Regions from separate parts of the Streptomyces sp. KPB2 genome, predicted to be linked through region 1. Evidence: riboswitches for the same ligand, from Rfam matches in the RefSeq annotation. Region 1 holds a riboswitch; each other region holds the start of a gene.
What was found. A riboswitch is a leader RNA that binds a small molecule or an ion and turns the genes downstream of it on or off. The one in region 1 is predicted to bind cobalamin.

Region 1 (7,162 bases):
GGCCTCCGCCCCGTCCCCGTCGGCGGCCAGCCGGCTCAGCAGCATCCGGGCCAGCAGCCCGTAGCGCCGCTCCCCGCCGCGGTCCATGCCGCGGTGCGCGACGTAGACCGTACGCGGTCGTCCCCGGCCCGACGGCCGCTCCACCGTCCGTTCGACGTGCCCCTGCGCCATGAGGGCGTCGAGGTGGAAGCGCACGGTGTTGGGGTGCACGTCGAGCGACTCGGCGACCTCGGCGACACCCCGGGGGCCGTCGGCGCCGCGCAGGGCGTCGAGCACCGCCCGGCGGCGCGGGGAGAGGCGCTCCGTTCCCTCGTCCGACGGCATGGTCGCTCCTCCCGGGCCGGTGGCGTCAACGGGTCGATGAGGCGGGATCCCGAATTTCTCCAAAGGGTACATGTAATAATTGCGGGCCAGTGAGCCACCCCGCGGTGCGGGGTGGGAGGGCAGGCCGAGAGGAGCACCCGTCGTGACATCGTCGTCGGAGGTCTACATCGAGGGCACGTCGGACGACCCGGTCGTCCGGGCGCGGGCCGCCGTCCGCGACGCGCACGACCGGCTGCGGGCCGGCCTCGCGACCGCCGTGCGGGGCACCCCGCAGGACGGCGGGCAGCGCGGACCGGTGGAGTTCTGCACCGGCGAGCTGCGCCGCCACCTGGCCGCCACCGAGCAGACGCTCTACGCGGCCGCCTCCGGCGCGGCCGGAACCCGCCTCCTGGTCCGCGCCCTGCGCACCACCGCCGGGGCCCTCGACCGGCGCATCGACGGGCTCGCCGGTGACGGGGACGCCGCGTCGGTCGCGGCGGGCGCACGTGCGGTCGAGGCGATCCTGGACGTCCACCTGACGACCGAGGAGACGGTCCTGCTGCCGGCGCTCGCCGACCTGCCCGGTGCCGACCTGCCCGGTCTCGTCGCGGATCTGACCACCCTGCTCGAAGGGGGCCGGCTGGAGACCCCGTCGGTCGTCGACGTCCGCGAGATCCCCCACGGGCAGCGGCATCCGCGGATCTTCGCCCGGTACGCCCGCCTCGCCCCGGGAGAGGGCTTCGTCCTGGTCAACAACCACGATCCCAAGCCGCTGCGCCGCGAGTTCGAGGCCACCCACCCGGGCACCCACACCTGGGACTACGTCGAATCCGGCCCCGACGTCTGGCGGGTGCGCATCGGCAGGGCCGCCGCCGAGGGCTGACCCCGGGCCTCCGCGCTCCGGTCACTCGGCCAGCGCCGCCAGCTCCTCCGCCGTGCGCGGACCGGTCGCCGAGTCGGGCAACAGCCCCCGCGCCCGCAGCAGTCCGGCCGCCGCGACGCCCCACGGCAACCGCAGCCCGGCCTGGCGCAGCAGATCGGTGCGGGCCAGCGTCGCGGCGGTCGGGCCGGTGCGCACCCCGTCCGGGGTGAGCAGGGCGGCGTCGTCCGACCAGCGCAGGGCGAGGTCGACGTCGTGCGTGGCCATCACCACGGTGGTGCCGCCCGCGCGCAGCCCGTCCAGGGTGGCCAGCAGCCGCTCCTGTCCGTCCGGGTCGAGCCCCGCGGTCGGCTCGTCGAGGATCAGCACCCGGGGCCGCATCGCGACGGCTCCGGCGATCGCGGTCCGCTTGCGCTGCCCGTACGACAGCAGGTGCGTGGGCCGGTCGGCCAGCCCCGCGACGTCCAGCGCGGCGAGCGCCTCCGCCACCCGGGAGCGGACCTCCGCGTCGGGCAGACCGAGGTTCAGCGGCCCGAAGGACACGTCCTGGGCGACCGAGGCCGCGAAGAGCTGGTCGTCCGGGTCCTGCACCACCAACTGCACCGTGGTCCGCAACCGGGTCAGCCCCTTGCGGTCGTACGTCACCGGCTCCCCGCCGACCGTCAACGTCCCCGCACGCGGCCTGAGTCCGCCGCTGAGCAGCCGCATCAGCGTGGTCTTGCCACTGCCGTTGCGGCCGAGCAGCGCCAGCGCCCGTCCCTCCCGCACCGCGAAGTCCAGCCCCGTCAGCACGTCCGGGCCCTCCTCGTACGCGAAGGACGCGCCCCGCAGGGCGACCAAGGCAGGGGCGGGAGCGGCGGCGGGGGCGGAGTCCGGTTCCGGTTCCGGTGACCGCACCGGTTCGTTCACGACAGGGGTCCTTCCAGTACGAGGGTGAGGCAGGCCAGCGCCGCCAGCAGCGCGACGCTCGCCGCCGTGAACGGCACCGAGACCCGCGCCTCGGGCACCAGCACGCGCAGGGTGCCGTCGTAACCGCGCCCGGCGAGCCCCGACTGGAGCCGCGCCGCCCGGTCGAAGGCCCGCACGAACGCGGTGGCGCCCAGCCCGCCGAGCGAACGCCAGGTCGCGGCCCGGGTGGTGTGTCCGAGCCGGGCCGCCTGTGCCTCCCTGATCCGGCGCACGGAGTCCAGCAGCAGGAAACTCATCCGGTACGTCACCAGCGCCACGTCCACGACCGGCGCCGGCACGCCGGCCCGCACCAGCCTCGGCAGCAGGTCGGACATCGGCGTGGTGAACGCGAACAGCAGCACCCCCAGCGAGGCCGCCGAGGTGCGCAGCAGCAGCTCGCCCGCGCGCACCGCACCGCCGTCGGCCGTCGTCAGGAACCCGTCCGGGCCCCCGACCTGCACGAGGAGCGGCAGCGCACCCGTCACGCAGAAGCCCAGCGGCACCCGGTACGCCCGCCACAGCCGGCGCCCCGGCACACCCGCCGGGCCCAGCAGCACCGTCAGCGCCGCCACCAGCACCAGCGCGGCACCCGGCCAGGGCGGCAACGAGATCGCCAGCACGGTCAGGCCGAGACCGAGCACGGCCTTGTCCACGGGATGGCGGCGGCGCCAGCGACTGCCGTGCGCCGCCGCGTCGATCGGCAGCACTCAGTCCCCTTCGGGGGTGTCCCGCGACACCGACGTGGCCTCGGCGGCCGCCATCGCCCGCTGCTCGCCCTGCCGCCGGCCCCGGCGCAGCCCGAAGTAGTACGCCAGCACGCCCGCGCCGAGCGCGGCCTGCAGCGCGAACAGCGCCGACTCGACCTCCCCGGACGGCGGTTCGTACAGCGGGGAGAACCACGGCTCGTAGTCCGGCTCGATCTCCGTGATGGCCGTCTCCGCCTCCGCGTCGGCCCCGGCGAACGGCTCCTCCTTGTGGTCGCCCAGCCCCAGCACCAGCGGCAGCACCGCCAGCGCGGCCACGGCGAGCAGCAGTAGGGTGTTGATCTTCGCGTTGCGGCTCATCGGGCCACCGCCTCCCGCTTCCGCTCGCCGGACCGGGTCAGCAGCACGCCCAGCCGGGTCAGTTCGCCCTTGCTGGACTGCACGAGCAGCCGCATCACGATCACCGTGAGCAGGCCCTCGCTCACCGCCAACGGGATCTGCGTGACGGCGAAGATGGACCCGAACTTGCCGAGCGCGCCCAGGAACCCGCTGCTCGGGTCGGGGAAGGCCAGCGCCAGCTGCACGCTGGTCACGCAGTACGTGGACAGGTCGGCGACGAACGCGCCGAAGAACACGGTGACCATCAGCGGCACGTCCCAGCGGCGCAGCAGCCGGTAGACGCCGTACCCGGCCCAGGGGCCGACGATCGCCATCGAGAAGACGTTGGCGCCGAGCGTGGTCAGCCCGCCGTGGGCGAGCAGCAGTGCCTGGAAGAGCAGGGTGATGGTGCCCAGGACCGCCATGATCGGCGGCCGGAACAGGATCGCGCCCAGACCGGTGCCGGTTGGGTGCGAGCAACTCCCGGTGACGGACGGCAGTTTCAGGGCCGACAGGACGAACGTGAAGGCTCCGGAGGCGCCGAGGAGCAGCGTGCTCTCCGGGTGCTCCCTGACCTCACGGGTGAGTGACCGGACTCCGTGGACGACGAACGGCGCGGACGCGACACCCCAGGCGATCGCGTGCGCCGGTGGCAGAAAGCCCTCGGCTATGTGCATGGCTCAGCAGACCCTCTCCAGCACCTCGTGGATGGACGACGCGCCTTGGCCGGTCTCCTGGCTTACGGGTACCACCGCCCGTGCTCCGCCTTCCCGGATCGCAAGCGATCCAGTGGCTGCCCGCGAGGGCCGGAGCCGGACTTCCCGATTCACAGTGGCGAGGGCCGCACCGGCATCACACCGGATTTCCCGTTCACCAAGGCGTGGCGACAGTAGTGCTCCCACGGGGGTGGGCACAAGCGGGCCTCGGGCCGGACGGACACCCCGCCGATACGCCCCACAGGCCTCAGGGCTGCGGAAACGCCCGGCCCCGCCGCTCGGACATCAGCCGCCTCTCGTCCTCGCCCATCGTGGCGAAGATCTCCGCGCGCCTGTGGTGCAGGGCACGCACCTCCTCCTCGCCGAGCGACTCGGCCCAGCGGCGGCGCGCCTCGCCCAGGCGGGCGACCTCTTCCGGCGTCAGGGGGCGTTCCACGGCGGTCATCTCCTCGATCACGTCCAGATAGGCCTCGGTCGAGCCGTCGGCGGCGGCGTCCAGCGCGCTCAGCGCGCCGAGCAGCCTCAGCCGCAGCCCGGCGGTCTGCCGCAGCCGCTCCTCGACGACGTCGAGCTGGCGCCGGATCAGTTCCGTCGGATCGTGGTCCGGCTCGGCGTCCAGCACCGCGCGGATCTGCGCCAGGGGGAGCCCGAAGCTGCGCAGCGCCAGGACCCGGTGCAGGCGCCGGACGTCGTCGGCGTCGTAGCAGCGGTGGCCGCCCTCACTGCGGGCGGACGGGGTGAGCAGCCCGAGCCGGTCGTAGTAGCGCAGGGCGCGGATACTCAGCCCGGTCTCCCGTGCGAGTTCGCCGATGCGCCGGGTGGCGCCGGTCGTCTGTGTCATGGGGTTCCTCCGGGCTCCTCCCTGCGGGTGCGGCCGAGGCCGAGGCTAGGGGGTGACGCGGCGGCAGCTTCAAGGCCCGCCTCAGCGCGAGCGGCCCCGCTCGGGCCGTCGGACCACCATGTCCCGCATCCGGGTGGTCAGCGCGGTCGCGGCGGCCGTGAGGAAGACGAAGCTGTACGTGATCTGAAGGACGGTCACGACCCGCGCGGCCTGGCCCCGCGGCGTGATGTCGCCGTACCCGACGGTGGCCAGCGTCACCACGGTGAAGTACAGGGCGTCGATCTTGGTGTGCAGCCCGCTGAACTCGCCCGGCGACTTGGCCAGGGCGTAGTACGAGGCCGAGAAGACGTGCACGGACAGGACGATCAGCAGGGAGATGACCACGCCGGGCCGGCTGTCCGGACGGTTGAGGAGCACGTGCCGGATCTGCCGGAGCAGCAGCACGGCCACGACGGTCAGCAGGACGGCGAACAGCACCCAGCTCAGCACGGGGCGCTGCGGGCCCAGGTGGTCGAGGGGGAGCAGGAAGTAGGCGACGACCACGGCGGCCGCGATCCCGACCCGCACGAGCCAGGGCCTCACGGCGTCCCAGCCGGTACGGCGGTGGGCGCCCCGGCCGGCCGTTCCGTCCGCGGGGGCCGCCGGGGCCGTGGGGTCCCTCCGGTCCGCGGGGTCCTTCCGGTCCGCGGGGTCCGTGGGGTCGGGGTCTTCGGGGCCCGTCGCGCCGGTCACCGTTCCGCCGCTCCCGTCGTCGGCGCTCCGCCCGGCGTCCTGCCCGCCCCCGGCCCGTCCCGGCGCACCAGCTGGGCGACGACGAAGGCGACGACCGAGGCCATGACGATCAGCGGCATCTGGTCGTGGGCGTCCCGCCCCATCAGCAGCGCCGCCAGGACCGCGCTGGCCAGCGGCAGCCCCGTCACCGCGGCCGCCGCGGCGGAGATGCCGAGGGCGAGGGCCGGGGTCGCGCCGAAGCCGGGCAGTCCGGAACAGGCCAGGGCGGCCGCCGCGCCCAGCAGCACGGACGGGAAGATCGGGCCGCCGCGCAGGGCGCCCAGCGCGATGCCCCAGGCCAGCCCCTTGCACGCGACCAGCGCCACGAGCGCCCCCACGGACCAGGCGTGCGGGTGCGCGGCGAGCTCGGCGAGGGTGGCCTGCCCGGACAGCGCGGCCTCGGCCGGGGAACGGCCCGTGATCAGCGCGTACGCGGCGACACAGACGCCGACCGCGGTGGCGCAGGCGACGGTGCGGGCCGCCGTGCGCTGCCGGGTCCAGGTGACCGTGCGGTGGCCCAGCCCGCGGGCCAGCGTGACCAGTACGGCGATCAGGGCGGCCGTGGGAAGGCCCCACAGGAAGTCGCCCGCGTCCGGACCGGCCTGCGGCGGCAGCTCGGGCAGGGCCAGCGCGCCGATCTTCAGCCCCGTCCACTGCCCGAAGCCGGTGAAGACCAGGGCGCCCGTCGCGCTGGCCAGCAGACAGGGCAGCAGCAGCGCGACCAGCTGCGTCCCGGCGAGCCCCGCCCCCTCGATGAGCAGGACCGCCGCCGCGATCGGGCCGCCGAGGATGGTGGAGATCGCGGCGGTGGAGCCGGCCGTGGCGAGGATCGCGCTCGCCCGCTGGTCCGCGCCGCCGCCCGCCCGCCGCAGCGCCAGCAGGGCGAGCCCGCTGCCGACCGCCATGAGCGGGGCCTCCGGGCCCAGTACGACGCCGAGCGGCAGCGTGGCCAGCGCGGCGAGCACCGCGCCGGGCAGGGCCCGGGGGCCGACGGGCGCGCCGCCCAGGCCGTTCACCGGCAGATGGCCGCCGCCGCCCGGCATCCGGGTCACGATCGGTGCCAGGATCAGCCCGGCCAGGACCAGCGCGGGCAGCGGCCACCACCAGGGCGGGGTGTCGTAACCGGCCGCCTCGGGCAGCGAGGTCCACACCCAGTGCTGCAACTCGTGCTGGAGCCCGACGAAGAAGAAGCAGGCCAGCGCGATGGGAACGCCGAGCAGCACGCACAGCAGCAACAGCCGCCGGTAGCCGGGGCTGAGCAGGGTCTCCCGCAGCGACTGCTCCGCCCGGTCCGGGACGGCGTTCGCCGGCGCGGTCACGGAACCCGTGCGCGCCGCCCGCGCCCGGACAGCGGGCCCCGCCGGGGCAGCGGCCGACTCGTCACACGCCCTCCTTCTTCCGCCCCGGGTCCTCGCGTCACCCGGGGCAGCGGATGGCTTCAGTCAACGCGAGTCCGCGAACGACCGCACGCGCACACCCGTGGGCGGTTCACCCGTCCGGCGGACCCACGTGGCCGGGGAGCGCGGACGCCCGCAGGCTCTAACAGACCTGTCGGTGCCGTCGGCGCCGGTGGGCAGCTGCCCCGTACGGGGGACACAGAAAGGACTCCGCTCATGAGCCA
Region 2 (7,162 bases), 1.6 Mb from region 1:
CAGCCCGCGCCGCCGAGCGAGCCGAGCAGCCAGAACAGCACGCCGCGGGTGGTCTCGGCGTCGGCGGCGGTCATGACCACGAAGGAGGTGAGCGCGGAGAACAGCTGCATCGCCGCCACGCCTGCGAGGACCACCCGGTCCGTGGTGCCGCCGAGGCCGTGGCTGAGCAGCATCACCAGCGCGAAGGAACAGACCGCGCCGATGAACGCCCCGCCGGGGACGGACAGCGCGCCGCCGCCCACGCCGAGCACGACGACCAGGACGGCGCCGGTCGAGGCGCCGGAGGAGACGCCGAGGACGAAGGGGTCGGCGAGCGGGTTGCGCAGCAGGGACTGGAGCACGGCCCCGCACACGGCGAGTCCGGCGCCGCACACCGCCGCGAGGAGGGTGCGGGGCAGCCGCAGGTCCCAGACGATGCCGTCGCGGATCGGCGACACGTCCCCGGCGGTGGTGCCGGCGCCGAGGTGGGCGGCGATCACGGACCACACGTCGGCGACGCCGATGTCCGCCGGGCCGATGGTGACGGCGACGGCCACGGAGGCGCACAGGGCGACGATCCCGGCCGCCGCCCACGTCAGAGGGGCACGGCGGGGTGCGCCCGTGCCGGGGACGGAGTCGGCCCGGCTCGCGGACGTCACTTGGCGAGCCCGAACTCGCGCAGTGCCGCCGCCACCTGCTCCACACCCTCGACGGTACGGATGGTGGGGTTCATGGCCTGCCCGCTGAGCAGCACGTAGCGTTTCTCGCGGACGGCGGTCATGTTCCTGGTCACGGGGTCGGACTCCAGGAACTCGATCTTCTTCGCGGCCGTCTCGGCCGTCTGTGACCTGCGGGTGAGGTCGCCGAGGACCAGGACGTCGGGGTCCCGGTCGGCGACGGTCTCCCAGCCGGCCTGCGGCCACTCCTCGTGGGTGTCGTCCATGGCGTTCCTCGCACCGACCGCGCGGGTGATGACGCCGGGGGCGCCGCAACAGCCCGCGAGGTAGGGCGAGGTGGAGTTGGCGAACCAGTACATGAGGGTGACACCGGAGGCGTCGATGCCGGATGTCGCCCTGGCCACCCTGGATTTGAGCTCGGCGACGAGCTGCTCGCCGCGCTGCTCGACGTCGAAGAGGCGTGCCAGGTCGCGGACTTCGCCGTAGACGGTGTCCATGGTCAGGGCCTCGGACCGGACGCCGTCGCCGTCGCCGCTGTTGTCCTTGCCCGCGCAGTCGGACGGGGACAGGTAGGCCGGTACGCCGAGTTCCGCGAACTGTTCGCGGGTGGCCACGCCGCCGGTGCCGAGCGTGGAGGCGAAGGAGGCGGCGACGAAGTCGGGTTCGGCGTCCAGGACCGTCTCGAAGGACGGCATGTCGTCGGCCAGCCGGGGGACGCCGGCGTTCGCCTTCTCCAGGCCCTTCATGACCGGGTCGGTCCAGGTGGCGGTGCCCGCCATGCGGTCGGCGAGGCCGAGCGAGAGCAGGATCTCCGTGGTGCCCTGGTTGAGGGAGACGGCCCGGCGCGGCGGCGCGTCGACCCGGACGTCGTGGCCGCAGTCGTGGACGGTGCGTGGATAACCGGCCGCGTCGGCCCGGGCGATCGGGTCGTCGCCGGCCGCGCCGGAACCGCAGCCGGAGGCCAGCAGGGCGCCGGCCAGGAGCAGTACGGGACCGCGCGGGGCGCGGCGGGAAGGGAGAAGGCGCCGGGGGCCGACGGTGCGTGCTGCGGGCAAGGAAGGATCCTCTGGCGTCGAGGGCTCATGCGCGAAGCCCGTCCGTACGGTGCGGCCCGCGCCGCACGCGGCACGGGTGCCAGCAGGTCTTCGGACTCGGGTTCGACCGGACGGAACGCCTTCCCGGACGGCGTACGCCGCCCAGTGGCCCGTGTCCCGCCCGTCCCCCTCACCGCTGCGCGTCAGTTCCGGATTCGCACCGGATTCCCTGACCCACCAGGTGGGTTCGACTGGCTTGCGCAAGCTACCACAGCGCCACCGCGGCGCCGGGGGGCGGGCCACTGCCCGACCCGCTCCCCGGGGCCGTGGGTCAGCTCTTGGGCATGAGGACGGTGTCGATGATGTACACGTTGGCGTTGGCGGTCTTCACGTTGCCGCAGACGACCTTGGCGGAGTCGTTGACCTTGTAGGCCTCGTCCGAGCCCGAGGTGGTCAGCTTGGACTTCTGCAGCGTCTCGAAGGAGCCGTTCTCCAGGTCCTCGGGCGCGAGCTTCTGGCCGACGACGTGGTAGGTCAGGATGTCGGTGAGCATCTCCTTGTCGTTGAGGACCTTGTCCAGGTCGGCCTTCGGGATCTTGGCGAAGGCGTCGTTGGTGGGCGCGAACACCGTGATGTTCTCGGCGTTGTTGAGGGTGTCGACCAGACCGGCCTTCTTCACCGCGGACACCAGCGTGGACAGGGCCGGGTTGTTCGAGGCGGCCGTGGCGACCGGGTCCTTGGCCATGCCGTCGAACGAACCGGCACCCTCCTTCGGCACCGTGGAGCAGGCCGGACCGAAGGGCTCGTCGGAGTCCGCCGTGCCGCCGGAGGTGTCGGCCGACTGGTCGTCGGTCGCCGCGGGCGCCGAGGAGGCGGCCTGCGCGGAGTCCGAGGAACCGCTGTCGCCGTCGTCGGAACAGGCGGCCAGGGACAGCGGCAGTACGGCGGCCGCGACGACGGCGACTGCGGAGCGGCGGATACGGGCGTTCATGGCGGATCTCCCTGAAAACGGGCAGCACAAAGGCTGCGTTGGCGCGAAGTCGTGGTGCGGAGCTGAAGTCGGGTGCGGAACGGGGGTGGTGTGCGACGGGCCGCCGAGTACGCGGTGCCGTTCACGTGGTGGCCGGCCGACCCGGGTTACGGGGTCAGTCGCCGGTCCGCTGTCGGCGTGGTCTCGGTTCTTCCCTCACACGGGGAATCCGGAGCAGCTCCCGGCCCGGATTGCCCGCTCACCCGATCGAGTGAGGAAAGTTGGCCGACACCTCTGTGACCTGCGGCGTTCCACCATCGCCCGTCAGGGAGTGAGGGGTACTCAGAACGGCGTCGCGGCCCGCAGGATGAGGAACATGGTGACGGCGGCGTTCGCGGACGACATCGCCGAGACGGCGGTTCCGGCGGCCGCGGCCCACGCCGCCAGGCCCACCGACGTGAACACCGGGGGCCAGGTGCGCACGGCGGGAGCGGGCCGCAGCAGGGCGGCCACCCGGCGGGGCACCGGGCCGGGCGCCGCGAGACCGGCGAGGGTGGCGACGGGGGTGCCGCGCGAGACGAGGGCCGCCTTGCCGATCGCGGTCGCCACGGCGCGGCGGTCACCGACCGCCCGGGCGGCCGCCTCGTCCGCCCACCGCTCCGCCGTGTAGGAGACGGCCGTGCGCAGGGGGCGCAGGAACGGGTTGGCCAGCGCGGCGAGCCGGACGGCGAGGAGGTAGCGGTGGTGCCGGGCGGCGAGATGGGCGCGTTCGTGGGCGAACAGCGCGCGCCGCTCCCCCGCTTCGAGGCAGTCGAGCAGCGCCGTGCTCACCACCACGCGGTCCCGCCGTCCGCCGGGCAGCGCGTAGGCGTAGGGCACCTCGTCCGGCAGTACGGCCACCCCGGTGCCGGGCAGCCCGGCCAGCGCGCGGTGGGCGCGGCGGCGCACCCTGCCGTGTCGCCACAGGGTTCGCGCCGAGGCCGCGACCACGGCGCAGAGCGCGGGAATCGCGGCCTTGCCGACGACCTCGTCGTAGGGCACCGCCGCCCGCACCTCGGGGTCCGACCAGGCGTCGGGCAGCGGGTTGCCCGGCAGCTGGGCGGTGCCGACGACCATCACCAGGGCCAGGCACACGGTGCTGCACAGGGCCATCACGGCGGCGACGGCGGTGAGCAGCCTGGTCGCGGTGCGCGGGTGCAGGTGCTGCTCGGCCAGCCTGGCGATCGGCCACGCCGTCAGCGGCAGGACCAGGGGCAGGAAGACGAAGACGCCCATGCGGTGTCAGCCGTCCTCCGCGGCGCGCGCGTGCCCGAGCAGTGCGCGCAGCAGCCGCTCGTCGTCCGGGTCGAGACCCGTGACGAAGCTGGCCAGCACCGCTTCGCGGTCGCTCTCGGCGTCCAGGACCTTGCGCATCTTGCGCGCGGCGAGTCCCGCCTGGTCCGAGGCGGGCGTCCAGGCGAAGGACCGGCCCGCGCGCTCACGGCTGACGGCCCCCTTCTCCAGGAGCCGGGTCAGGATCGTGATCACGGTGGTGTAGGCGAGGTCGCCGCCGAGGCGTTCCTGCACCCAGCCGGCCGTCGCGGGCCCGTCCGCCTCGCGCAGCGCGGACAGCACCAGTGCCTCCAGCTCACCCTGCCCCCGTCGCCGCGGACGCCGGTCATCCCGCACGGCCCGCCTCCTTCCGCCGCCGATCGTCTTCCGGAGCGACATCGTATAGAAGCCCTACTTCTACAGTGTTGTAGATTTACGGCAGGCAGCACCCATGAGGAACACGAACGCAGCGAACGTGACGAAGGAGAACACAGTGGGAGTTTCCCTGGCCAAGGGCGGCAACGTCTCGCTCAGCAAGGAGGCGCCCGGTCTGACCGCCGTACTGGTCGGGCTGGGCTGGGACGTGCGCACCACGACCGGCACCGACTACGACCTCGACGCCTCCGCGCTGCTCCTGGACGCGTCGGGCAAGGTGCTCTCGGACCGGCACTTCGTCTTCTACAACAACCTCACCAGCCCCGACGGCTCGGTCGAGCACACCGGCGACAACCTCACCGGCGAGGGCGAGGGCGACGACGAGGCGGTCAAGGTGAACCTGGCCGGTGTCCCGGCCGAGGTGGACCGGATCGTCTTCCCGGTCTCCATCCACGACGCGGAGAACCGCGGCCAGAGCTTCGGCCAGGTCCGCAACGCCTTCATCCGCGTCGTCAACCAGGCGAACAACCAGGAACTCGCCCGCTACGACCTGTCCGAGGACGCCTCGACCGAGACCGCGATGGTCTTCGGCGAGCTGTACCGGCACGGCGCCGAGTGGAAGTTCCGGGCGGTGGGGCAGGGCTACGCCTCGGGCCTCGCGGGCATCGCCGCCGACTTCGGCGTCAACGTCTGATCCGGCACCCGGCCGGCGGTACGACGGGTGTCCCCGCCGGGCGCGGCGCGCCCGGCGGGGGTGGGGGGACGGGGTGGCCCGGGTCAGCCGAAGTCGACGTCGCTGCACAGGAAGTACGTCTGGTCCATGTGCGAGGCCTGCCAGATCGTGTAGACGACGTGCCGGCCGCTCAACCCCGAGGTGCTCACCGGGATCTCGTAGTTCTGGCTCGGCGCGTAGCTGCCCGTCCGGGCGACCTGCTGGAGGCTGTCCCAGGTCAGGGCCTGGGTGGCGGGGTCGAAGCCCTGCTTGGTGACGTAGACCAGGAAGTAGTCGGCGCCGTGGCTGGCCTGGTCGTAGAGCTTGACGGTGAAGTCGTCGGCGACGTCCGTGGTCTGCCAGGGGCCCACCGCGTCGAGGGAGTTGTAGCGCCCGCTCTCGGTCCGGCCGCCGCTGCAGAGCTGGCCGTCGGGGACCACGGCCTCGAAGTTCCCCGCCGAGCCGTTGCGGTACAGGCCGTTCCAGTTCCACATGGCGTTGGGGTTGTCCTGCCACGCCTGCCAGCACATGGGGTCCTCGTCGGCCATGGCCGGGTTCTGGAAGTCGTCGCCCCAGCGCTCCCAGCAGCCGTAGTTGCGGGAGGCCGGGTCGACGACCGAGCCGTGGGCGACGGCGGTGCCGCTCCAGGGGATCATGGTGAGCAGGGCCGCGGTCAGGGTGCCGAGGGCGAGGGTCGTCGCGCGCCGGGTCCTTCGAGCAGGCTTGTGATTGATGCGATCATGACAACTCACGGGGTGTCCTTCTTTCGCGTGGGGGGACAGTACTGACCTCGCAGGCGCCTATGGGAGCGCTCCCAAGATGTCGCAGACCAGGCTCCGCCCGGGTGAAGAGATTCGCAACACCCCGAATGAGCCAGTTCTCGCGGCGCGGTGGCGTGTTCGACACCACCCGACGGGTGGGCGGGGAAGCCACTCCCGCCCACCCGTTCAGTCATGCCGCCGCAACAGCCGTCACAGCGCACGTCGCCTGGAACGGACCAGCAGGACACATCCGCCGGCGGAGAGCACGCCGCCGACCGCCGCGGGCCACAGTCCGAGCCCGGACCCCGTCTCGGCGAGCCCGCCCTGCGCCTGCGGTTCGGACGCCGGCCCGGATCCGCCCGCGTTGCCGCTGTCGCCCGTGCCGCCGGTCCTCTCCGGTACGGCCCCGGCGCCGCTCGCGTCGTTCGGGGCGTCGGCCTGTGTCGTCGCGGCCCTGGGCGCGGCGCTCGCGGAGGCGCCGGCGTCCGACGCCCCGCCGGCCGGGGGCGCGGTCTCGTCACGGCCGGGCCGCACGTCGTCCTGGCCCTGGGTGGGAGCCTTGCTCTCGTCCTTGCCGTCGTCCTGGCCCTGTGTGGGAGCCTTGCCGTCGTTCTTCCCGTCGTCCACGGGTGCCGAGGCCGTGGCGGTCTGTTCGGCCGGGGGCTCTGCGGTCTGCCCGTCGTCGTTGCCGCCGGGCTGCTCCTCGCCCTCGCCCGGCTCGGGCCCCGGGGGTGTGTCCCCGCCGCACTCGCGGCCGGAGTTGATGCACTCGACCATCTCGCGCATCAGGTCCTCGTCGAACACGTTGATGAAGTCGCTGTGGTCGGTGACCGGCTTGTGCAGCTGCTCGGGGAAGGAGTCCACGGCGAACAGCGGCACGGTCCTGCCCCCGTCCGCGAGGCTCGGCGCGGCCACGTCGTACACGACCCGCTGCACCAGTCGCGGAACGGGCCGGAACCCCTCCGGGCAGCTGCCGTCGGCGGCGGCGAAGGCCATGTGCGTGCGGTGGTTGGCGCTGTCGGTGTTGCGCCCGTCCCAGCAGCTCTGGAAGGTGAAGGTGCGCACCACGTCGCTGCCCGAGGGGCAGAGCGGGTACTTGTCCTTGAGCTGCCGGTCCTCGAAGCCGGTGCAGCTCCAGGAGGCGTTGGCGTTGGTGTCGCCGTTGACGAACGCCTTGGCGTCGCCGGTGATGATGCGCAGCAGCCGCGGCATCTCGGTGACCTTGCCGCGCTCGTTGCCCTCGAACGTCAGGGTGACCTCCGCGGGCGTGACGATCTCGCCCGCGTTGCCCTCGATGCCGCCGCCGGGCGACTGGGCGTCCTGTTCGACGGTGCCGTTCTGGA
Region 3 (7,162 bases), 4.4 Mb from region 1:
CACCTCGAAGCCCGTCACCCGGCGCGAGGCGTCGTCCCAGACCGGGCGGCAGCCCAGCAGCGCCAGGATCTCGGCGATGTCGTCGCCCTGGGTGCGCATCGCGGAGGTGCCCCACACCGTGAGGCCGACCGACTTCGGGTACTCACCGGTGTCGGTCAGGTACCGCTGGATCAGCGAGTCGGCCAGCGACTGGCCCACCTCCCAGCTCAGCCGGGACGGGATGGCCTTCGGGTCGACGGAGTAGAAGTTGCGGCCGGTCGGCAGGACGTTGACCAGCCCGCGGGTCGGGGAGCCCGACGGTCCCGCCGGGACGTAACCGCCGTCCAGGGCCCGCAGGATGTGTTCGATCTCGTCCGTGGTCCGGGCGAGGCGGGGTACGACCTCCGCGCAGGCGAACTCCAGCACCGCCACCGCGTCGGGAAGTTCGGTGCCCAGCACGTCGTGGACCAGGCCCGGGACGGCCGCCGGGTCCCATGCCCGCAGCTCCATGCCCTCCGCGATCCGCCGGCACAGCTGCTCCAGCAGGTCGATCGCGTCGGCCGCCGAACGGGCCGGACCGTCCACCAGGTCCGTCAGCTCCGCCGGCACCTTCACCGGGGCGCCGGGCGCGGCCAGCAGTTCCTTCTCCACCAGGCCGAAGTGCTCGGCCAGGGACGCCCTGAGACCCGGCAGCGCGTTCGCCTGTCCGCCCCACACCTGCGAGGCGCGCAGCACCGCGAGGACGAGGTTGACGCGCGGCTCGCCGACCGGGCCGCCGCCCAGGATGTGCAGGCCGTCGCGGATCTGCACGTCCTTGATCTCGCACAGGTAGCCGTCGATGTGCATGACGAACTCGTCGAAGTCGTCGTCGTCCGGCTGGTCGTCCACGTGCAGGTCGTGGTGGAGCTCGGCGGCCTTGACCAGCGTCCAGATCTGCGCCCGGACCGCCGGCGCCTTCGTCGGGTCCAGGTCGGAGACGAGCGCGTACTCGTCGAGGAGCTGCTCCAGCTTGGCCAGGTCGCCGTAGGTGTCGGCGCGGGCCATCGGCGGCACGAGGTGGTCCACCACCGTCGCGTGGCCGCGCCGCTTGGCCTGGGTGCCCTCGCCGGGGTCGTTGACGATGAAGGGGTAGATCAGCGGCAGGTCGCCGAGCACGGCGTCCGGCGCGCAACCGGCGCTCAGCCCCAGCCCCTTGCCCGGCAGCCACTCCATCGTGCCGTGCTTGCCCATGTGCACGATCGCGTCGGCGCCGAAGCTGTGCTCCAGCCAGCGGTAGGCGGCCATGTAGTGGTGCGACGGCGGCATGTCCGGGTCGTGATAGATCGCGATCGGGTTCTCCCCGAAGCCGCGCGGCGGCTGGATCATCACCACGACGTTCCCGAACTGGAGGGAGGCCAGCACGATGTCGTCGCCGTCCACGTACAGCGAGCCCGGCGGGTCGCCCCACGCCTCCCGCATGCCGTCCCGGAGTTCGGGGTCGAGCCTCTCGAACCACGCCCGGTAGTCGGCCAGCGGCACCCGCGCGGGCGCCGCCGCCAGCTGGTCCTCCGTCAGCCACTCCACGTCGTGGCCGCCGGCCTCGATCAGCCGGTGGATCAGCTCGTCGCCCTCGGAGGGGTACTCGGTGACCCCGTACCCCGCGTCCCTGAGCGCGTCCAGCACCCGCACCGCCGACGCCGGCGTGTCGAGACCGACCGCGTTGCCGACCCGGGAGTGCTTGGTCGGGTACGCCGTGAAGACCAGCGCGAGCTTCTTCTCGGCGTTCGGCTTGTGCCCGAGCGCCGCGTGCCGTACGGCGATCCCGGCGACGCGCGCGGCCCGCTCGGGGTCGGCGACGTAGACCGGCACGTCGTCCGGGCCCTGCTCCTTGAAGGAGAACGGCACCGTGACCAGCCGCCCGTCGAACTCCGGGATCGCGACCTGCATCGCCGCGTCCATCGGGGAGAGCGCGGCGTCCGAGGCCTCCCAGGCGGCCCGGGAGGAGGTGAGGCAGAGTCCTTGCAGCACCGGGATGTTCAAGTCGGCCAGCGCCCCGATGTCCCACGCCTCCTCGTCACCGCCTGCCGACGCCTGCGAGGCGTGCGTGCCGCCCGCCGCGAGGACGGTGGCGACCAGGGCGTCGGCCCGGCCCAGCAGCTCGTACAGCCCCGGGTCCGCGCCGCGCAGCGAACCGCAGTACACCGGCAGCGCGTTGGCGCCGCGCGCCTCGATCGCGTCGCACAGCGTGTCGACGAACGCGGTGTTGCCGCTGAGCTGGTGGGCGCGGTAGAAGAGCACGCCGACCGTGGGACGGCCCTCGATGAAGGGGCCTTCGCCGTGGACGCCGTACTCCGGCATCTTCCGCGGCTCGTCGAAGCCCTCGCCGGTCAGCAGCACCGTGTCGGACAGGAACCGGGCGAGCTGGGTGAGGTTGTCGGGGCCGCCCTCGACCAGGTAGCGCAGCGCCTGAGCCACCACCCCGGCCGGAACCGACGACTCGGCCATCAGCTCCGCGTCCGGCACGCTCTCGCCGCCGAGCAGGACCGTCGGGAGGCCGGCGGCCCTCAGCGCGGCCAGCCCGTCCTCCCAGGCGCGCTTGCCACCGAGCAGGCGGACGACGGCGAGGTCCGCGCCATCGACCAGGTCCGGCAGCTCCTCGCGGACGTCGATCCGGGTCGGGTTGCCGATCCGGTAGGCGGCGTCCGACGCGCGGGCCGCCAGCAGGTCCGTGTCGGCGGTCGACAACAACAGCACAGTGCTCATGCGGGCGCTCCCGGTGGAATGAAGGGCAGTCCTTGCGGCGCGCCGGACTCGATGAGCCGCCACAGCGCGTCGGTGTCCGCGTGGTGTTCGATCAGGTCGCCGAGCCGGTCGAGCTGCTCCTCGCGCAGCGCGGCGAACGAGGTGTCGGGGGCCGGCACGAAGCGGCGGCCCGCGGCGGCGGCCACCTCGCGCAGGAACGCCCGCCGGAAGCCGTCCGACTCCAGCGAGCCGTGCCAGTGCGTCCCCCAGGTCTGGCCGACCCGGCAGCCGTCCAGGAAGGGTTCACCTGCTACGACTTCGGCGACCCCGTGGTGGATCTCGTACCCCTCGACGCGCTCGCCGAGGGCCTCGCCCACCGGCCGGGTGAGGGTCTTCTCGCGGTCGAACCGCACCCGGACGGGCAGCAGCCCCAGCCCGTCCACGTGCCCGGCGCGGGACTCGACGTCGTCCTCGATGTGCTCGCCGAGGAGCTGGAAGCCGCCGCAGATCCCGAGCACGGGCCGCTGCTCGGCGGCCCTCCGGGCGATCGCGTCCGCGAGCCCCCGCTCCCGCAGCCACTGAAGTGCCCGCACCGTCCCGCGCGTCCCCGGCACGATCACCAGGTCGGCGTCGGCCAGCTCCTCCGGCCGGTCCACGAACCGCACGACCACGCCCGGTTCGGCGGCCAGCGCGTCCACGTCCGTGAAGTTGGACATCAGCGGGACCGCGCAGACGGCGATCCGCAGCACGTCCTCGCCGACCGGCGGCGCGACGGCCGACTCCCGCACCGTGCCGCGCAGCGAGACGCGCAGGCCGTCCTCCTCGTCGATGCCGAGCCCGTGCCGGAACGGCAGCACGCCGTACGTCCGCCGCCCGGTGAGGCCGTGCAGCATCTCCAGCCCGGGCTCCAGGAGCGACACGTCGCCCCGGAACTTGTTCACGAGGAACCCGGCGACCAGCGCCTGGTCCTCGGGCGCCAGCAGCGCCACCGTGCCGAAGAAGGAGGCGAAGACGCCGCCGCGGTCGATGTCGCCGACGACCAGGACGGGGAGGCCGGCGCCCCGCGCGATCCCCATGTTGACGATGTCGGTGCGGCGCAGGTTGATCTCGGCCGGGCTGCCCGCGCCCTCGCAGATCACCGCGTCGTGGGAGGCGCGGAGTTCGGCGAGCGAGTCGAGCACCGTGCCGAGCAGCCGCTCCTGACGTCCACCGTGGTAGCCGCGGGCGCTCATCTCGCCGACGGGCCTGCCCAGCAGCACGACCTGGCTGCTGCGCTCCCCGCCGGGCTTGAGCAGCACGGGGTTCATGTGCGCGGTCGGCTCCACCCGGCAGGCCTGGGCCTGCATCGCCTGGGCCCGTCCGATCTCGGCGCCCTCGCGGGTCACGAAGGAGTTGAGCGACATGTTCTGCGCCTTGAAGGGCGCCACCTTCACGCCCTGGCGCACCAGCCAGCGGCAGATCCCGGCGGTGACGACGCTCTTGCCGGCGTCGGAGGTGGTGCCGGCGACGAGCAGGCCACCGTTCATGACGTACGTCCCTTCGTGACGCCCCGGTTCTTCGAGGAGGCGGCCTGTCGCACGAGCAGCCGCGCGCCCGCGCACACGCCCAGCGCCAGCCAGCCCACGCGCCGGGACAGGCGTACGGCACGGTCGATGTCGCCGGTGCCGGACGCCCGTACGGCGCGGCCCGCCGCCCCGTTGAGGACGGGCCGGTGCTCGATGCGCCCGCCGTAGGAGAGCGTCCCGCCGAGCCGCACGCCGAGGGCGCCCGCGAACGAGGCCTCCACGGGCCCGGCGTTGGGGCTCGGGTGCCGTGCGGCGTCCGCGCGCCAGGCCCGTACGGCGCCCCGCGGGTCGCCACCGGCGACGGTGGTCAGTACGGCGGTCAGGCGGGCGCCCGGCCAGCCCGCGAGGTCGTCGAGGCGGGCCGAGGCCCAGCCGTAGCGGCGGTACCGGGGCGACTTGTGGCCGACCATCGCGTCCAGCGTGTTGACGGCGCGGAAGCCGAGCAGCCCCGGCACTCCGGCGACGGCACCCCACACGAGGGCGCCCACGACCGCGTCCGAGGTGTTCTCGGCGACGGACTCCACGACGGCCCGGGCGATTCCGTCGGCGTCCAGCGCCTGCGGGTCCCGCCCGCACAGGTGCGGCAGCCGGGCCCGGGCCGCCTCGACGTCCCCGGCCTCCAGGGCACGGCCGACGGCCTTCGCCTCGCGGGCCAGCGAGGTGCCGCCGACCACGGCCCAGGTGGCCGCCGCGGTCAGGGCGACGGAGGCGGCGGGGGAGCGGCGTACGGCACGGGAGGCGGCCAGCCCGAGGGCGGCGGCGCCACCGGCACACACGGCGGTGTGCACGGCGCCCCGGCCCCGGTGGTCCCGCCACAGCACCTGTTCCACGGCGCCCGCGGCACGGCCGAACGCGGCGACCGGGTGTCCGCGGCGCGGGTCGCCGAGGAGGAGGTCGCCGAGGAGGCCGGCGGTGGCGCCGTACGCGAAGACGCGTCCGGCACGCATGGGCTCAGCCGGTCACACGGGCAGGGAGGCACCTGGTACGGGGCGTCGAGCGGTGGCGGCAGCCGGGCATCGCGTCATGTCCTCACTCAGGGTGTCCACGCCCTGGTTCGAAGAGTCCGGCGGTGAGAGTTCCTGGCTCCCGGGGGTTCCTGTTCCCCGGTCACAGTGGCGGGACCGCGCCGGATTCGCACCGGGCTTCCTCTCCTGCCGCCGTAGATGGCCCAGGAAGTCCACCACGGTCCGCGAACACCCGTCAACCTGGCGTTGACCTGCGACGGGGGAGTGTGCGAAGGCCCACACAGGCGCGGTGTGCGCCGGCACGCGAAAAGGCGGGGCGCGGAACGGTTCGAGTCCGTTCCGCGCCCCGCCCCGCAGCGTGCGCCCGCGGCCGGGCGACGCTCAGGCGACGATCAGATAGATCCCGTACGCCACCGCCGCCGTGCAGGCCGCGAAGCAGGCGTACGCGCCGGCGACCGCGAGGGTCGCGGTGCCGCCCTGGGCGACGGCCCGCTCCTGGCGGGAGAGGCCGACGATGCCGAGGGTGAACAGGCCCACCAGGGCCACCGTGACCACGAGGCTGACGCCGAAGACGGAGCCGAGGGCTGCCCAGTCGATGCTCATGGAGGTTCGCTTCCTTCGTACCCGGGACGCGGGCTCAGACGGTGGTGGCCGAGGGGGCCTTGGGGTCGGGGGTGGCGGCCGGGGCCGCGACGGTGGCCGTCAGGTCCTCGGTGGTGCCCGCCGGGGGCGGCGACACGGCGGCCATCGCCGTGGTGACCACACCGGCCGGCTCGGCGGCCCCGGGCTCTCCGGTGTCGACGACGTTGGTGTGGTCGACGACCTCGCGGCGGGAGATCCGCCAGATCGCGAAGCTGGAGGCGACCAGGAAGACCGCGACCAGGGCCGTGCCCCAGTCGCCGGCGCGGCAGACCCACTCGGCGAGCGCGGCGACCAGGGCCGCGGCGGGCAGCGTCAGGCCCCAGGCGACGAACATCCGGGTGGCCGTGGACCAGCGGACCACGCCGCCCTTGCGGCCGAGACCCGCGCCCATGACCGCACCGGAGACCGAGTGCGTGGTGGAGAGGGAGAAGCCGAGGTGGGAGGAGGCCAGGATGACCGTCGCGGCGCTGGTCTGGGCGGCGAAGCCCTGCTGCGGCTGGAGGTCGGTCAGGCCCTTGCCCATGGTGCGGATGATGCGCCAGCCGCCCAGGTAGGTGCCGAGCGCGATGGCCAGGCCCGCGGACAGGATGACCCACACCGGCGGGTCCGAGTCGGGGGCGAGCGAGCCGCCGGCGATCAGGGCGAGGGTGATGATGCCCATCGTCTTCTGGGCGTCGTTGGTGCCGTGCGCCAGCGAGACCAGGCCGGCGGAGGCGATCTGGCCGGCGCGGTAGCCCTTCGCGGCGGCCCTGCCGTCGGCCTTGCGGCCCAGCGAGTACGTCATCCGGGTCGCGAGCAACGCCGCGAGGCCGGCCACGATCGGGGCGGCGATCGCGGGGAGGAGCACCTTGGTGACGAGCACGTCGCCGTTGACCGCGCCGATGCCGGCCGAGGCGACGGCGGCACCGATCAGGCCGCCCATCAGGGCGTGCGAGGAGCTGGACGGGAGTCCGACCAGCCAGGTCAGCAGGTTCCAGAGGATCGCGCCGACCAGTGCGGCGAAGATGACCTCGGGACGGATGCCGGTCTCGTCGACGAGACCCTTGGAGATCGTGTTGGCGACCTCCACGGAGAGGAAGGCGCCTACAAGGTTGAGGACGGCGGACATCGCCACCGCCACCTTGGGCTTGAGCGCACCGGTCGAAATGGTCGTTGCCATCGCGTTCGCGGTGTCGTGGAAACCGTTCGTGAAATCAAACGCGAGTGCGGTTACCACCACAATCGCGAGGATCAGCGAGAAGCTTTCCATTTACCCAGGCAATCGTTCGAGGTCGTTGGCGCGTCGAACGT

Region 2: another riboswitch for cobalamin. It lies ahead of D1J63_RS01685 (ABC transporter substrate-binding protein); the one in region 1 lies ahead of D1J63_RS08440 (energy-coupling factor ABC transporter permease).
Region 3: another riboswitch for cobalamin. It lies ahead of D1J63_RS28495 (cobalamin biosynthesis protein); the one in region 1 lies ahead of D1J63_RS08440 (energy-coupling factor ABC transporter permease).

What each region holds. Positions count from the first base shown of each region.
Region 1 is NZ_CP034353.1:1,958,175-1,965,336, reverse strand. It holds gene D1J63_RS08465 (helix-turn-helix domain-containing protein) at 1-324, opposite strand, end outside; gene D1J63_RS08460 (DUF2249 domain-containing protein) at 467-1,186, shown strand; gene D1J63_RS08455 (ATP-binding cassette domain-containing protein) at 1,208-2,080, opposite strand; gene cbiQ (cobalt ECF transporter T component CbiQ) at 2,089-2,838, opposite strand; gene D1J63_RS08445 (energy-coupling factor ABC transporter substrate-binding protein) at 2,839-3,195, opposite strand; gene D1J63_RS08440 (energy-coupling factor ABC transporter permease) at 3,192-3,890, opposite strand; cobalamin riboswitch at 3,920-4,106, opposite strand; gene D1J63_RS08435 (MerR family transcriptional regulator) at 4,177-4,770, opposite strand; gene D1J63_RS08430 (potassium channel family protein) at 4,852-5,352, opposite strand; gene D1J63_RS08425 (chloride channel protein) at 5,499-6,860, opposite strand; gene D1J63_RS08420 (hypothetical protein) at 7,155-7,162, shown strand, end outside.
Region 2 is NZ_CP034353.1:381,963-389,124, forward strand. It holds gene D1J63_RS01680 (iron chelate uptake ABC transporter family permease subunit) at 1-578, opposite strand, end outside; gene D1J63_RS01685 (ABC transporter substrate-binding protein) at 635-1,621, opposite strand; cobalamin riboswitch at 1,775-1,961, opposite strand; gene D1J63_RS01690 (fasciclin domain-containing protein) at 2,022-2,681, opposite strand; gene D1J63_RS01695 (M56 family metallopeptidase) at 3,003-3,935, opposite strand; gene D1J63_RS01700 (BlaI/MecI/CopY family transcriptional regulator) at 3,942-4,370, opposite strand; gene D1J63_RS01705 (TerD family protein) at 4,465-5,040, shown strand; gene D1J63_RS01710 (lytic polysaccharide monooxygenase) at 5,124-5,810, opposite strand; gene D1J63_RS01715 (DUF1996 domain-containing protein) at 6,030-7,162, opposite strand, start outside.
Region 3 is NZ_CP034353.1:6,321,000-6,328,161, forward strand. It holds gene cobN (cobaltochelatase subunit CobN) at 1-2,721, opposite strand, end outside; gene D1J63_RS28490 (cobyric acid synthase) at 2,718-4,226, opposite strand; gene D1J63_RS28495 (cobalamin biosynthesis protein) at 4,223-5,212, opposite strand; cobalamin riboswitch at 5,318-5,463, opposite strand; gene D1J63_RS28500 (hypothetical protein) at 5,612-5,833, opposite strand; gene pitH (low-affinity phosphate transporter PitH) at 5,868-7,121, opposite strand.